DNA from 4 places in the Cytobacillus sp. GQ23 genome. Region 1 is predicted to be linked to each of the others. Evidence: riboswitches for the same ligand, from Rfam matches in the RefSeq annotation. Region 1 holds a riboswitch; each other region holds the start of a gene.
What was found. Region 1 has a riboswitch for S-adenosylmethionine ahead of AC6CHU_RS22945 (methionine ABC transporter ATP-binding protein). Riboswitches for the same ligand answer to the same signal wherever they lie in the genome.

Region 1 (4,214 bases):
TGTACGGACTGCAATTACATTTACATATGGTGAATCTTTGTCCTCAATAGCAATTGAATCTTTAAGAGGATTTAATCCTGCATCAATTGCATAGTTGGAGTTAATCAGAACTGCATCCCCTTCTCCATTATTGTAGATCTGAGGAAGAAGTGATGCTTCATATTCAGTATCAAACTCTAATTTTTTCGGATTGTCTTTTATATCTTCCAGTGTTGCTTCCGTTTTTTCAACATCTTCATTTAAAGTGATAAGTCCCTCAGCTTCCAGCATGGAAAGAATGCGGCCATGGTCTGCAACTGAGTTGCTCATGATGATTGTAGCACCCTCAGGAAGCTCCTCAAGATTCTTATATTTCTGGGAGTATACACCGATTGGCTCAATATGAATTCCGCCTGCATTTGTAAAATCATAGCCATGCTCAGCTTTCTGCGACTCAAGATAAGGAATATGCTGGAAGTAGTTTGCGTCAAGCTCTTTAGACTCAAGAGCCTGATTTGGCAATACATAATCCTGGAATGTTACAACATCAAGTTCAAAGCCTTTTTCTTCAAGTAATGGCTTTGCTTCTTCAAGAATTTCCGCGTGAGGCACATTGGATGCTCCCACCGTAATCTTTTTGCTATCTTTATCTCCGCCTTCTCCGGCACTGCCGTCTTTTTCTGAAGTGCCGCAAGCTGCAAGTACAAGGGCAACTGCCAGTGCAAGAGCAAGTGATAACCACTTTTTCATGTAAATCTCTCCTTATCGTTTGTCTAATTTTGTTGTAATAATATCTCCAATAAATTGGATGATAAATACGATGATTAAAATAATTACGGTCGCCATAAGCGTCACATCACTTCGGCTCCGCTGAAAACCTTCAAGGTATGCCAGATTCCCAAGTCCACCAGCGCCGATAACACCAGCCATAGCTGTGTAGCCAACCAGTGCGATAGCTGTTACAGTAATTCCCGAAACAAGGGCCGGCATTGATTCCGGAAGCAGCACCTTCCAGATGATCGTGCTTGTTTTTGCGCCCATTGACTTGGCTGCTTCAATTACCCCTTTATCTATCTCCCTCAAGCCGATTTCCACCATTCGGGCATAGAACGGAGCAGCACCAATAATTAATGCAGGCAATGCTGCATCCTCCCCAATCATTGTTCCCAATAGAAACTTCGTAAATGGAATTAATAAAACAATCAGGATGATAAATGGAATTGAACGGAATATATTGACGAACGCAGAGATAACTTTATTAATTGGCGCATTTTCCCAAATATTCCCCCTAGCTGTCAAAAAGAGCAGCAGCCCCAGCACCGCTCCCAAAATAAAGGTTGCGATAACAGAAATAGCAGTCATATAGAGGGTTTCCACAGTAGCCTCCCACATGGAATCCCATTTTACATTTGGAAACCATTCATTAAGCATTGGAAATCACCTCCACGCCTACCTGCTGGGAATGGATATATTCAATTGCTTTTGCAACTTCCTCTGCTTCTCCATCAACATGGATGAATAAGGTACCATAAGAACCATTCTGCGTCTGGGAAATCTTCCCTTGAAGAATATTTACAGTTACCTGGAAATGACGGATCAGGTTAGTAATCAATGGCTGTTCAGCTGATTCGCCGACAAATCCTAATTGAACTACTTTTCCTTGTGGATACAAATCTACAAGATGATCAATCGTTTCCTTCGTTTCTTCAGGCTCTGTCACCTGCTGAACAAACCGCTTTGTTATTTCTGCTTTTGGATTCTTAAAGACATCTAATACAGGTCCGATTTCAACAATTCGGCCGCCTTCCATAACAGCAACCCGATGGCAGATTTTACGGATCACGTGCATTTCATGTGTAATCAGAACAATGGTTAAGCCCAGGCGTTCATTGATGTCAACAAGCAGCTCCAAGATGGAATCTGTTGTTTGAGGATCAAGTGCAGATGTGGCCTCATCACAAAGCAGCACTTTTGGGTTGTTAGCAAGGGCTCTGGCAATTCCGACCCTTTGCTTTTGACCGCCGCTAAGCTGAGATGGGTAGGCTTCTTCCCTTCCTTCCAGACCAACTAGTTTAATGAGCTCGTCTACTCTTTTGAGCCTTTCCTGCCGGGAAACACCAGCGATTTCTAGCGGAAATGCAATATTTTCTCTTACTGTTCTCGACCATAACAGGTTGAAATGCTGGAAGATCATGCTTATTTCCTGACGTGCTTTTCTTAGGTTGCTTCCCTTTATCTTTGAAACCTCATTGCCGGCTACTGTTACGCTGCCATGGGTAGGAAGCTCCAGCCCATTCAGCATACGGATTAATGTACTTTTACCAGCACCGCTATATCCGATAACACCGAATATCTCTCCTTCTTTTACCTCCAGGTTTACATCATCCACAGCTTTTACCTGGCTGTTTTTTGAAGAGAATATCTTCTGAACATCTGTTATAGAAATCAATGTGATAGTCACCTCTTTTATCGAAAGATACAGATAATAATTAATTGGCTGCTTCTATTTACCTATTTTTTACTCACAATAGACTTTCATGCGCAAATGCAAAAATGCCTTCCTGCACATGAGCAGAAAGGCATAAATAAATTTAGTCCTTCCTCTCATCTATCAAAGCTATGCTTTGAGTGAATTGGCACCATTTCAACTAAATTGACGGTTGCCGGGCTTCATAGGGCACTTCCCTCCACCTCTCTTGATAAGAGCGTTACGTTCTATATTCAATTAATACTTTAAATTATTTAAGCAGTTTTTTAATTACGTTTGCTATCGTATCATAGGCGATAAAAAGGTGTCAACGATGAAATTTCAAACTTTCGGAAAAAAGCGAATGGTAAATTATCCTTTACGCTTTTGCGGCCAACGATGTAAGACCCGCAGCTGTTTCAATGGCCTGTTCCAGATCTTCAATCAAATCCTCCGCATTCTCAATTCCGATCGAAATCCGAATTAGATCTTCCGGTACACCGGCAGCCTTTAAACCTTCCTCATCCAGCTGCTGATGAGTGGTGCTTGCAGGGTGGATAATCAGGCTCTTTGCGTCCCCGACATTGGCCACATGTGCCCAAAGCTTCAGGCTATTGATCAGCTTGGCTCCAGCCTCTCTTCCGCCAGCGATTCCAAATACAGCCACTGCTCCGGCTCCTTTTGGCAAGTATTTATCTGCCAATTTTTTGTCCGGGTGGCTTTCATGGCCTGGATAAAGCACCCAATTAACAGCTGGATGCGCCTCCAGATATTCCACTACCTTTTTGGCATTGGCAACATGCTCCTTCATTCTTACATGAAGAGTTTCAAGGCCCAGTGTGAATTGGAATGCACTTTGTGCACTCATTGCAGGCCCTAAATCTCTCAACAGCTGTACTCGGGCTTTGATAATATAAGCCGCTTCACCAATTGCTTCACTATAAACAATATCATGATAGCTCGGATCCGGTTTTGTAAATCCCGGAAACTTAGGGGAATTCCAGTCGAAATTTCCGCCGTCAACAATTATACCGCCCATTGTAGTTCCATTGCCGAGCAGCCATTTTGTCGCAGAGTGTATTACAATGTCAGCCCCATGCTCAATTGGCCTGCAAAGATAAGGAGTAGCAAAAGTGTTATCGACAATTAGCGGCACACCATTTTCGTGTGCAATTGCGGCAACTTTTTCAATATCAAGGATCTTCAGGCTCGGGTTTCCAATCGTCTCGGCGAAGACAGCCTTTGTTTTATCTGTTATTGCACTGCGGAAATTTTCCGGATCCTTTGGATCGACGAGTCTCACCTTTATTCCGTACTTAGGAAGTGTGACTGCAAACAAATTATATGTACCTCCATATAAATTTGAGGCAGCAACAATTTCATCACCTGCTTCAGCAATATTTAAAATAGCCAGTGTTATGGCAGATTGGCCGCTTGCAAGAGCCAGCGCACCCACTCCTCCTTCAAGAAGGGCTACCCTTTCCTCAAATACACTGACAGTGGGGTTATGTATCCTGCTATAAATATATCCCTGCTCTTTCAGAGCAAAGAGGTCTGCAGCGTGATCTGTATCCTTGAATTGATAAGCATTGTTCTGATAAATCGGAACTGCCCTCGCACCGGTTACAGGGTCAGGCTTGAGTCCGCCATGCACTCCAATGGTTTCAAAACGGTAGTTTTGCTTTTTGTCTGTCATCATAATCTCTCCTCTATAATAATGTTTGTTCATATCGAAGAGCTGAAAAGGCCCTCTTCATAAGAAGAGGGC
Region 2 (4,214 bases), on a different contig from region 1:
CGGATAGTTTGATCAGGCCGGCTTCCTCCAGTAACAGAAGCGCTCTTCCCCCATTTGAAGCATCATTTGGAATGGCAATTTTGCCGCCTTCCGGAATGTCTTCGACTGATTTTACTTTTTCCGAATAAAGGCCCATTGGTGCTAAAACAGTTGTCGCGATCGGTGAAAGATCCATATTATGCTCTTTAATAAAAGTGTCAAAATAAGCGACTGTCTGGAATGCATTTACATCTAGATCACCTTCGGCAAGGGCAACGTTTGGCTGTACATAATCAGAGAATGTCACAACCTCAATTTCAATGCCTTCTTTTTCAGCCTTCTCAGCAATAAAATCCCAAATGCGTGTATCTGATCCGCTGACACCCAATTTAACTTTCTTTGTTTCTTCTCCGCCTGTAGTACTTGAGCATGCGGCAGTAAAGACAGCCAATGCTAAAATAATGAATGATATAAATAGTTTGTTCATGATGTATTTCCCCCTATGTTATCTTCTTCTGATTTTTTTGGATAAGAGATTTCCGAATGACTGAAGGCCCTGAACCATGACCACTAAGATTGCAACAGTAATCAGCATGACGGTTGTATCGAATCGCTGATAGCCGTATGTAATGGCAAGGTCACCAAGGCCGCCTCCTCCAACTGCCCCAGCCATGGCAGATGCTCCTACCAGACCAATTGTCGCAATGGTAAAGCCCAATACCAGCGAACTAAGTGCTTCAGGAATCAGGAATTTTAAAATGATCTGTCCTGGTGTCGCTCCCATTGCTTCTGCCGCTTCAATGACGCCTGGATCCACCTCGAGCAATGAATTTTCTATTAATCTCGCAATGTAGGGTCCTGCATAAAAGACAAGAGGCACTACGGCTGCGGCGGTTCCAATCGATGTTCCGACAATCATCCGGGTAATTGGGATAATGGCTACCATTAAAATGATGAAAGGAACTGATCTAAAAATATTAATAATGCTGTTTATGATGTTAAAAACAACGGTGTTTTCCAGCAGATGCCCTTTCCTGGTCACAACAAGCAATATGCCAAGCGGGAGTCCGATAAGAGCTGAAAACAGCAGTGAAAATGCCACCATTTGGACCGTTTCGATTAAGGCTTCAATGATTTTTTCCTGGTTAACTAGCACGTGCAGTCACTTCCTTTATTGAAACTTTTTCCTGGCTGATGTACTGAATCGCCCTTCTGATTTCACTGTCCTGCCCCTGGAATTCGACAATGAGATTGCCAAACGGGGTTCCCTGCAGTTCTGTAATATTTCCAAACAGAACGTTGAAGTCAATATTAAACTTTTTAGCAACCTGTGAAAGCAGCGGCTGGCCGGCAGAATTCCCGACAAAATTGATTCTGAATACCTTTTGAAGCCCCTGCTGCTTTTCAATCACTTGCTTAATGGATTCAGGTATTTGATCATTCATAACCGTGCTGACAAAGTTTTTCGCTGTTGGGGTTTGGGGTGAAGAAAAGACATTGAAGACAGTTCCTTCTTCAATAATCTTCCCTGCCTCGATGACAGCGACACGATCACAGATCTCCCTGATAACAGACATTTCATGAGTAATGATCAGAATCGTAATGTTGTATTCTTTATTTATTTTCTTCAGCAGCTGCAGGATCGAGCTGGTTGTCTGCGGATCCAGAGCAGAAGTTGCTTCATCACATAATAGAATGGAAGGCTGTGTTGCGAGCGCCCGGGCGATTCCGATCCGCTGCTTTTGTCCGCCTGACAGCTGATCAGGATAGCTGTTCGCCTTGTCGGCAAGCCCCACGAATTCTAATAGTTCATGGACACGCTTTTTTATTTCACCCTTCGAGACCTTAGCCAGTGTGAGCGGCATCGCCACATTGGCAAACACTGTTTTCGAGTTTAAGAGATTGAAATGCTGAAAGACCATACCTATGTTTCTTTTCACTTCGCGAATTTCTCTAACAGATAAAGCCGTCAAGTCATGGCCGCTGACAATGACCTTTCCTGAAGTCGGCTTCTCCAGCCAATTGACACAGCGGATCAAAGAGCTCTTTCCCGCACCGCTGAAGCCGATCACCCCGAAAATCTCCCCCTTATTAATCTTTAAATCTATTCCATCCAGAGCAGCTACCTGCTGACCTCCGCTTTTATAGACCTTCTTTAAATTCTGAAACTCTATCATGCAGCCTCTCTCCTTTGTGGTGGTTGGTGACAGGCACCTATACCAATTTGATGAACTGGTATAGGTACCTGTCACCTTCCATTGTCTAACTATTCCAATCCGAAAACTAAGAATTATATCCTGAAATTTACCCCTTCCATCAGAAGAGGTTTTTTAAAGTCCTCTCCTTATCTTCCAGGCTTTTGCCTGCTGGATTTGGCACAGTGCAGTCTGCCTGCTGCCGAAGCTTCATTGGGCCAGGTCCCTCTGCTTCTCTTGATAAGAATTATTCATATGTTTATGAATAGAATCTTGATGCAATATTTCCGCGTAAAACAAAAACCCTCTTCTAAAGAAAGAAGAGGGCAGCATTTATCAATGGTCCTCTTCTTATCTTTCAAGCAATGCTTGCTGGATTTGGCACGGTACAATTTTGTCCGCTGCCGAGGTGTCATAGGGCCAGTCCCTCAACCTCTCTTGATAAGAAGATTTTTAATATGCGGTTGTTAATATGCTTAATACTTTACCATCTTAAAGTAAAGAAAGTCAATATAAAGTTTAAATATATTTTATTTGATTACCGCCTCCTGGTCTGAATCCGCTCTGTCATTAACCCGTATGCTATGGACTCTTCTAAAAAATGATAGTTAAATCCTATGTGTCTATACCTCTATCTCATGTATAATAATGGAAAAGTGTCATTTCTCAATAAAGGAGGGACAAAATGATTATGACCGAGAATCCGGCAGATTTATTCGCCGACAAAGTCGAAGCGAGGAATCTGCAGCTGGCCATTCAGCATTCCAGCGATGTGATTGCAAGAGTGACAAAAGAAGGCGTTGCTTTATATGTCTCCCCTTCCTGCCTATCAATGCTGGGGTATACGCAGCAGGACTTTTATCGAAGCAGCCTTTATACATACTGCCATCCCAATGACCGGGATCTTCTTAGAGATGCATTGGCAGATCTTGAACAACTCCCGCATAAACGGGAGACTTTTCGTTTCAGACATAAGGAAGGCCATTACCTATGGCTGGAAGCCAATTTTACAGTCATTAATGAGGATAAAGAAATGATGTGCATCATCCGGGATATGACACAGAGAATTATCATGGAAGAGGAAATTCTTGAAACACAGGAGAAGTACCGCTTTCTGGTGGAGTACTCCAAGGATACGATCGGAATGGTGACACAAAAGGGGATTTGGACCTATATCAATAATGAAGGAAAGAAGCTCTTTGGGTTCACGAGCATCAAAGAGATAATCGGCACCTCCCTCCACGACTACATCCCTCCTTCAGAACATTCCACCCTCGATGATTTTCTGCAAACAAAGCTGAGCGTGAATTTTGAGCTTAATCTGATCCGGACCGATGGACAAGTAAGAAAAGCTGAAGTCCAGCTGATTCCAACCACCTTCAAGAACAGAAAGGTATACCAGATCATTATCAAAGATGTAACCGGACAAAAGAAGACTGAAGAAAAGCTGCAGAACGCTGAAAAACTTTCCGTTGTCGGTCAGCTTGCTGCAGGCATTGCCCATGAAATCCGCAACCCGCTTACAGCCATTAAAGGCTTTACGCAGCTATTATACGAAGAACATAAGGGTAATTTCGCAGAGGTCATTCTAAATGAGCTGGAACGGATTGAAGGCATCGTCAATGACCTGCTCGTTCTCGCCAAACCTCAAATAACCGAAATGGAAGAAACCTGCCTGACAAACGTTGTAAAAAGTGTGATTACCCTTTTAAACAGCCAGGCGGTTATGGAAAATATCCTGATCGAATTAACTCAATCACCCGGCGAGTTCTTTGTGAAATGTGAAAAAGATAAAATTAAGCAGGTCCTGATTAACATCATCAAGAACTCAATTGAAGCCATGCCAATGGGCGGCAAAATAAACGTCGATATCCGTCAGGAAGACCAATCTGTCATCATCAGTGTCGAGGATGAAGGAATCGGCATACCGGAAGAACGCCTCGCCAAACTGGGTGAGCCTTTTTACAGTACAAAAGAAAAAGGAACCGGCCTTGGCATCATGATCTGCAAAAAAATCATTAAAAACCACGGCGGAAACCT
Region 3 (4,214 bases), on a different contig from region 1:
ACAGCTCCAAAGGAATTCTGGAGGAAGGAAAGTCTTGCTCCTAATTCCGGGTCTTTCACAACCGCCAGGCCTGCCACGACGTCGCTATGTCCGGATAAAAATTTGGTAGCGCTGTGAAGCACGATATCTGCACCTAAAGAGAGCGGTTTTTGCAGGGCAGGGGTCAGAAAGGTATTATCCACAAATGTCAGGGCTCCATGCTGCTTGGCAAGTTGGCTGATGGCCTGTATATCAGTTACTTTCAGCAGGGGATTGGAAGGAGTCTCAACATAGAAAACCTTTGTGTTGGGACGGATGGCTTCCTTCACTTCCTCCAGGTTTGTCATATCAACAAATGTGTGCTCAATGCCAAAACGGGACAGGACTTCGGTAGTCATGCGATAGGTCCCGCCATATACGTCTTCTGTTATGACAACATGATCTCCCTGTGATAAGAGGAGAAAAGCTGTAGAAATGGCAGCCATTCCTGAAGAGAAGGCAAATCCTCTGACTCCTTCTTCAAGCTCCGCAATGACCTCTTCAAGAGCTTCCCTTGTTGGATTCAGACTGCGGCTGTAATCATATTTTCCAAATACATCAATATCTTTTTGATGAAAGGTGGAGGCATGCTGGATCGGTACACTGACAGCTCCTGTTTCCGGATCGAATTTATGATTATTGTGAAGCAATTTCGTTTGGAATGTATAGTTTGAGCTCATCGCACTGCCTCCTTTACAACCTTTGCAAAAGCATGTTCTAGATCTGCCTTCAAATCTTCTGCATTTTCGATTCCAACCGAGAAACGCAGAAGCCTGTTACAGACACCTGTTTCCTTGCGGATTTCTTCAGGGATGTCCGCATGCGTCTGTGTTGCGGGATAGGTGATAAAACTCTCGACTCCGCCAAGGCTTTCAGCAAAGGAGATAAGGGAGAGGCTCTGCAGAAAAGGATTCACCCAGGATTCATCCTGTACCCGGAACGAAATCATGCCGCCTTTGCCTGGATATAGAACATCCGTAACGGATTCATGTCCTGATAAGAAAGCCGCCAGTTCCCTGGCATTTTTCTCATGCCGTTCCATGCGAAGAGAAAGTGTCTTCATGCCTCTGATTAAAAGCCATGAATCAAATGGGCTAAGGACTGCACCAGCAGCGTTATGGTTCATAGCAAGCTCCTCACATAGCTGCTTGCCTTTTGCGACAATTAACCCAGCAAGGACATCATTATGGCCGCCAAGGTATTTTGTAGCACTATGGATGACAATATCAGCTCCAAGCTTTAGCGGCTGCTGAAGAAGGGGGGTATAAAATGTGTTATCCACGATCAGGAGAACATTATGCCGTTTTGCGATGTCAGCTATCAGCCCAATATCTGTCTCTTCCATCAAGGGATTAGTTGGGGTTTCCAGAAATATAGCTTTTGTTTTTTCAGTGATAAGCTCTTCAACAACTTCAGGATTGCTGGTATTCACATATTTGCTTTCCAGTCCCCACTTTTTGAAGCCCTGTTCAAGCAAGCGGTAGGTACCACCGTATAGATCTTTGGATACAATCCATTCATCACCTGATTGAAAGAGTGAGAGAATAGTAAGTATAGCCGCCATTCCTGAACTGCAGGCATATCCTTGATCGCCTTTTTCCAAATCGGCGATTGCCTGTTCAAGCAGCTGGCGGGTCGGATTGCCTGTTCGGCTATAGTCGAAGCCAGTAGACTGGCCAATGCCTTCATGGCGGTAAGCGGTGGAAAAGTAAACAGGCGGATTGACTGCACCTGTTGCGGATTCGCTTCTGTTTCCAATTTGCGCTAATTTGGTGTCAATATTATACATGCTCATAAACACTCCTTCGTCATAATAAAAAAAAGCCTTCTATAAGAAGAAGACTTTTTAATGTGAACAGCCATTCTTCTTATCTTTCAAGTTTTTGAAAACTTGCAGGAATTAGCACCTTTTCAATCAAAAAAATGATTGAAGGTTGCTGAGGCGTCGTCGGGCCTTACCCTCGACCTCTCTGGATAAGAAATCAATTATTAAATTTTCTCTAAACTTTACTACAGTAAACCGTTAACAGTCAATACTTTTTTGAATATTTCATGTTATAAAAAATATTCAGCAAGAGTCCAGGGGGGGTAAGCAAAGTCCTGGACTAAAAAAACTTTCCTTAACAGATCGGAAAGTTTTTTTAGGCTATTCATTCTTCAATTAAATCGTTAACCGGCACATCCATTTCTTTTTCAGAATCTGCTTTAGTGTAAATGCGTGCTGTCTTAGTCTGCTCATCTACATGCTGAATGATGATCGGAACTCCATTTAAAGTAACATTGTGCATTTCAGCAGACTCAGCAATCTCTTTGGCTCTGCCAATGTTCATGGAAAAACCTCCTGAATTTGAATAACTTTAATGTGTCTAAAAAAGATACAAATTATTCTTTTTATCTGGCATAAACTGTTATAGGTAGATCGCTTTAAAGTTCAGAATATTTGTTTTATAATGGAACAAATGACATTTTTCTTGGAGGGAAGCTAATATGCGCGAACATAGCCACTGCCGCCACCGGTTTGCCGAATCCGAAGGTCCTGCAGTTTTCCAGACCCTGGATGGCATTGAAGTAAATGTTTCTGGTTCAATGTTTGAAAAATGTACAACTTGCGGCCATTTTGATTTTCCTGTGGAAACGAGAGAAGCAATTGAATCTTCCCTAAAAGAAAACAGAAAAAAAGCAAATGCAGCAAAACAAATTTACATTAACTTAGTTGAGACTTTTTAAGCCGGACGCCATGTCGGCTTTTTTATTTTGGCTTCAGTTAGTAATTGGTATTGAATGGCACTTGACCCTATAAAAAGCATTGGATTTCTTAGCGGGATGTCTTATAAGCTTATTCAATGTTCTGCAGGAAAAGAGGGAGCAGAAGACTCTGAAAGCAAAGCTTAAGGAGCTAAGATTCTTCCCACTTAAAGCAGATGGTTGCTTTTTAAATCAGCGTGGACTATTTTAAGGAAAGGCTGTTTTCTTAAAGTTTGTTGCTTTTGCATAACTTAGTATAATTTGCTGAGTTGATCTTCGCTGTGGGCACTTGATCCTTGAAAATGCTGACGCATTTCCTTCGTGCGTTGTTGATTCGAAGAAGCTTGTTCAATGTCCTGCGGTAGGAGAGGGAAGTGTGAGACCCCGGAGGCGCAGCCGAGGAGGCTCACTTTCCTCCCCGCGGAAAGCAAGTGACTGGAGTGGAAATCAACGGGCAGAATTCATAAACAAAAAACAACAATTTTTGAAAAAAGAGCCTAAACAAATAAATGAACTCCAAAAATCAAAAAGCCACCCGGTTATTTCATATTTATAAAGGTGTAACCTTTTACAAATTATTTTTTTAGAATAAGTAATTGCTAAAAAAATTTTTTAATAGTTTTCCACTATATTCATGTTTTTATCTTTGTACAAGTAGATTTTCCGTGTTAGAATAACTATGGAAACGTTTTATCCTCTGAAAAATATTATTATTCGTAAAAATGAATTGTTAATGCGTTCAAATGATGGGTATTGTATTTTTAGGAAGAAAAAACGTATTAAATTATTTACTTACAAAACAGTTATGGAGGTAATTTTCCATGAAAAAGCCAACGAATGGTGAGGGACCTTTTGAACAGGGATTTCATGGCCCGAACCTTGGCTACGTTATTGAGCTTTATGAAAGATATTTAGAGGATCCGTCGTCGATTGATCCTGAAATGAAAGAGTACTTTGAAAAAAACGGTTCCCCTCTTATGAGCGAAGAAACCGCACCACTGTCTTCATCAGCAAATCAGCAAATGAATGCCGGACAGATTGAAAAAACACTAGCTGCTATTCGCCTGGCTGATAATATTCGTACATATGGCCACTTGGCTGCCGATATTTATCCGCTGGGAAACAATAAATCAGAAACTGCTTTATTTGAATTAAGCAAATATGGCTTAACTGAAAATGACTTAAAAGAGATCCCTGCTGGTGTCATAACTAAAGATGCCACATATCCTTTACGCAACGGACTTGAAGCAATCGAATTCCTGAAGAGCGCTTATATGGGACCCATTGCTTTTGAATTCCAGCATATATTTGATGAAAACGAAAAAGACTGGCTTCGCCGCAAAATAGGCGCCAACAGCCACAAGCTGTCTATGCCAAAAGCGGAAAAGCTAAAAGTATTAAAAAGACTGACAGAAGTGGAGGAATTTGAAAAGTTTCTTCATAAAACTTTT
Region 4 (4,214 bases), on a different contig from region 1:
CAGGAAGCGGAAGGAACGGTGATCCAAAACATGTAGAGAATGTTGCCTGCGGTGATGTAATGCCGCGCTCAGTTCCTGCAAGCTTGGATGTATAGCCGCTTAAGAAATGGTACATTGCCTGCTCTTTTGATAGTTTAGAGATTGGAGGCAATACGCCAAATGCGTCAGCTGTTAAAAATACGATTGTATTAGGGTGTCCGGCAATGCTTGGGTCAACGATATTATCGATGGCCTGAAGCTGGTACGCCGCACGTGTATTTTCAGTTAAAGTGCTGTCATCGTAATCTGCAACCCGGGTTTCGCTGTTTACCACTACATTTTCTAATACAGCACCAAAACGGATCGCATCAAAAATCTGCGGTTCTTTTTCACGGGATAAGTTGATGCATTTCGCGTAGCATCCGCCCTCAATATTGAAGACTCCATTCGCAGACCAGCCATGCTCGTCATCACCGATTAGCTTGCGGTTCGGATCTGCAGATAAAGTTGTTTTTCCAGTTCCGGATAAGCCGAAGAATAAAGCAACATCGCCTTCCCGTCCAACGTTTGCGGAACAGTGCATAGGAAGAATTCCGTTTTCTGGAAGCATGTAGTTCATAACAGAGAAGATGGACTTCTTCATTTCACCGGCATATTCTGTTCCGCCAATTAAAACGGTGCGGCGTTCAAATGAAATGATAATGAATGTTTCGGACTTTGTTCCGTCAACAGCAGGGTCTGCTTTGAAATTAGGAGCAGAAATGACAGTGAACTCTGCCTGATGATCCAATAGCTCGTCTTCTGCAGGGCGAATGAATAACTGGTGGGCAAATAGGTTATGCCATGCATATTCATTGATTACCTGGATAGGCATGCGGTGTTTTTTATCAGCACCTGCGAATCCTTTGAATACGAATACTTCTTCTTTTTCTTTTAAGTAATTGATTACTTTATTATAAAGATTAGAGAATGCTTCTTCAGAAATGGGCTGGTTTACACTGCCCCAGTCCATTTTGTCTTTATTTGATGCTTCTTCAACAATGTATTTATCTTTAGGAGAACGCCCTGTATACTTTCCTGTCGTAGCGCGAACAGCTCCAGTAGAAGTAAGGGACCCTTCATTGCGGTTTAGAACCTTTTCCACAAGCTGAGGAACGGATAATTGCACTTGAATGTTGCTGCCATTTAGTAATTCGCTCAATTCATTTGATATGCTTACAGAGTTCATCTGATGAATACCTTCCTTTTTCCCGATTTTTTTATGAAAGTGATTACATCTCGAAATTAGTATAACACATTGAAATGATTAGTCTATACTATTACGAAACTTTTTTGTCTGTGTTATAAAATTGTCACATTTGGACATGCAATCCACTTTAATCACCTTATAACTGATATATGCTATTATAGAAGAAAGTGTTAATTTTATCATGGGACTGATCTAAAATGAAGACAATTGCCCTATATGATGGAACATGTTCTTTATGCAAGGAAACAAAGAGGATTTTTAATAAACTCGATTGGCTGAATAAAGTCGAATGGATCTCCCTGCAGGAATATGAAAAAATGCAGGGCACTTTATCGTTTTCCAGACATGATTTGCGGAGGGAGCTTCATATTATTACTCCCGCAGGCAGCGTGAAAAAGGGTTACACTGCAGTAAGGAGACTTCTGTTCCTCTTTCCTGCAACCTTTTTAATCAGCACCCTGTTGTATATACCACTCACAGCACTTCTGGGCAATCCGACATACAAATGGATTGCGAAAAACAGGCACAAATTTCTAAAGAAAAAGTGTGATGATGGAAGCTGTTCTCTATAAGGATGAAGCAGAATTTTTAAAGTCGGAATTTTACTGTGAAAAATAATGAAAATCTGTTGACATGGTTCGATAAAATACGGTATGATTCAACCTTGAACGGATACTCTCTTATCCCGAGCTGGTGGAGGGACAGGCCCTATGAAACCCAGCAACCTGCTAAAGGCAATAATCAGCAAAGGTGCTAACCTGACGCAAGGACGTAATTCCTTGAACGATAAGAGTGAAAGGCGCGAATCGATTTGCTTTCAACCTTTTCACTAATGAGAAGGTTTTTTATTTTGCAATGAAATGAACGGCTTTTGGAATGTACTATTTATGTGAGTTTTTGGCATGAATCTGATAAATGGTTACCTGGCATTCTTGCCGGCGCTGTCTATTTTTCTAATAAAAACTCCATGTTTATTTCATACTACTAAGGGAATGAGTTCCGTATCAAACAGAGATCCATGAAATGACAGGGAAAAGTTATTTTTTCCGCTTCCCCATTTCTTATTCTCGCTCAATTTTCTATTTATAAGGAGGAAGCCAGATGTCAACAAAACGTCGTTTGTTCACTTCTGAATCAGTTACTGAAGGTCATCCGGATAAAATCTGTGACCAGATTTCTGATGCAATCTTAGATGCGATTTTAGCTAAAGATGCGAATGCCCGTGTTGCTGCAGAGACTTCTGTAACAACTGGACTTGTATTAGTTGCAGGTGAAATCACAACATCTACATACGTAGATATTCCAAAAATCGTTCGTGAAACGGTAAAAGAAATCGGTTATACCCGTGCCAAATATGGTTTCGATTCCGAAACATGTGCTGTTTTAACTTCCATTGATGAGCAGTCTGCTGATATCGCAATGGGGGTTGACCAGGCACTTGAAGCACGCGAAGGGCAAATGAGCGATCAGGAAATCGAAGCAATCGGTGCAGGAGACCAGGGATTAATGTTCGGTTTTGCCTGCAACGAAACGAAAGAGCTTATGCCTCTTCCGATTTCTTTAGCACATAAACTTTCCCGCCGCCTGACTGAAGTCCGTAAAGAAGAAATCCTTCCTTACCTTCGTCCCGACGGAAAAACTCAGGTAACTGTTGAGTATGATGAAAACGACAAGCCTGTGCGCATTGACACAATCGTTATTTCTACTCAGCATCACCCAGAAATCAGCCTTGAGCAAATTCAGCGAAATCTGAAGGAACATGTTATTAACCCGGTTGTTCCGAAAGAACTAATTGATGAGAATACTAAGTACTTCATCAACCCGACAGGACGCTTTGTTATCGGCGGACCTCAAGGTGATGCTGGCCTGACAGGACGCAAAATCATCGTAGATACTTACGGCGGATATGCACGCCATGGCGGCGGAGCGTTCTCCGGCAAGGATCCTACAAAGGTTGACCGCTCTGCTGCGTATGCTGCACGTTATGTAGCGAAGAACCTTGTTGCAGCCGGTTTAGCAGAAAAAGTTGAAGTCCAGCTTGCTTATGCGATCGGTGTGGCACAGCCTGTTTCGATTTCTGTTGATACATTTGGAACTGGCAAAGTGGATGAAGATGTATTAGTTGATCTAGTAAGAAAGCATTTTGATCTTCGTCCTGCAGGAATTATTAACATGCTTGGCCTTCGCCGCCCAATTTACAAGCAGACAGCTGCTTACGGACATTTCGGACGTACAGATGTTGACCTTCCTTGGGAGCGTACTGACAAAGCAGAAATTCTTCGTTCTGAAGCGTAATATAAAAAGCGGGAGTTGCATTTATGATGTAACTCCCGCTTTCTTTTTTGCGTCTAATACTAATAGGGTGTTAATCACTTTTCGGTCTTTATGCTCTATAGTCGTTTATAATTTTATGGTATCGTATAAACTTCGGATAATGGCTTAATTTTCCGTATAGAAACATTTTATATTCTGCGTGCTAATTATTAGCGATTAGTGGTAGTATTATAGGGTATGTTTTCTAAGACAAAGAGCCGCCTGAGGCTGTATCTTAATATTGAGAAAAGAATGGAGTAGGTGACGTACATAATGTGTGGTTTTATTGGTTGTGTACATGAAAAAGCACAAAATTACCGTGACGCAGATAAAGAACAATTCCAAAATATGAATGATATCATTACTCATCGGGGTCCGGATAATTCAGGATACTATTTTGATGATCATATTCAATTCGGCTTCCGCCGGTTGAGCATTATTGATATTGAAAGCGGACACCAGCCGCTGACTTACGAGAATGAGCGATATTGGATCATCTTCAATGGTGAAATCTATAATTATGTGGAACTTCGTGAAGAACTTCTCAAAGCAGGATTAAGCTTTGAAACCAGCTCAGATACAGAAGTCATAATTGCGCTTTACAGCCATATGAAAGAAAAGGCTGTTGAAAAATTGCGCGGTATGTTTGCGTTTGTCATTTGGGATAAACAGG

Region 2: linked by a shared signal. The riboswitch ahead of AC6CHU_RS10625 (methionine ABC transporter ATP-binding protein) and the one ahead of AC6CHU_RS22945 (methionine ABC transporter ATP-binding protein) in region 1 are both predicted to bind S-adenosylmethionine.
Region 3: linked by a shared signal. The riboswitch ahead of AC6CHU_RS19080 (methionine biosynthesis PLP-dependent protein) and the one ahead of AC6CHU_RS22945 (methionine ABC transporter ATP-binding protein) in region 1 are both predicted to bind S-adenosylmethionine.
Region 4: linked by a shared signal. The riboswitch ahead of metK (methionine adenosyltransferase) and the one ahead of AC6CHU_RS22945 (methionine ABC transporter ATP-binding protein) in region 1 are both predicted to bind S-adenosylmethionine.

The regions. Positions count from the first base shown of each region.
Region 1 covers NZ_JCAXER010000036.1:12,873-17,086, forward strand. Annotated here, with positions in the region: gene AC6CHU_RS22935 (MetQ/NlpA family ABC transporter substrate-binding protein) at 1-729, opposite strand, end outside; gene AC6CHU_RS22940 (methionine ABC transporter permease) at 742-1,410, opposite strand; gene AC6CHU_RS22945 (methionine ABC transporter ATP-binding protein) at 1,403-2,428, opposite strand; SAM riboswitch class I at 2,581-2,685, opposite strand; gene AC6CHU_RS22950 (O-acetylhomoserine aminocarboxypropyltransferase/cysteine synthase family protein) at 2,826-4,142, opposite strand.
Region 2 covers NZ_JCAXER010000010.1:140,405-144,618, reverse strand. Annotated here, with positions in the region: gene AC6CHU_RS10635 (MetQ/NlpA family ABC transporter substrate-binding protein) at 1-466, opposite strand, end outside; gene AC6CHU_RS10630 (methionine ABC transporter permease) at 485-1,135, opposite strand; gene AC6CHU_RS10625 (methionine ABC transporter ATP-binding protein) at 1,125-2,156, opposite strand; SAM riboswitch class I at 2,321-2,421, opposite strand; SAM riboswitch class I at 2,523-2,622, opposite strand; gene AC6CHU_RS10620 (PAS domain-containing sensor histidine kinase) at 2,860-4,214, shown strand, end outside.
Region 3 covers NZ_JCAXER010000024.1:42,106-46,319, reverse strand. Annotated here, with positions in the region: gene metC (cystathionine beta-lyase) at 1-698, opposite strand, end outside; gene AC6CHU_RS19080 (methionine biosynthesis PLP-dependent protein) at 695-1,807, opposite strand; SAM riboswitch class I at 1,884-1,999, opposite strand; gene AC6CHU_RS19075 (H-type small acid-soluble spore protein) at 2,169-2,348, opposite strand; gene AC6CHU_RS19070 (hypothetical protein) at 2,506-2,745, shown strand; gene sucA (2-oxoglutarate dehydrogenase E1 component) at 3,585-4,214, shown strand, end outside.
Region 4 covers NZ_JCAXER010000025.1:33,945-38,158, forward strand. Annotated here, with positions in the region: gene pckA (phosphoenolpyruvate carboxykinase (ATP)) at 1-1,207, opposite strand, end outside; gene AC6CHU_RS19500 (thiol-disulfide oxidoreductase DCC family protein) at 1,426-1,800, shown strand; SAM riboswitch class I at 1,906-2,021, shown strand; gene metK (methionine adenosyltransferase) at 2,330-3,523, shown strand; gene asnB (asparagine synthase (glutamine-hydrolyzing)) at 3,815-4,214, shown strand, end outside.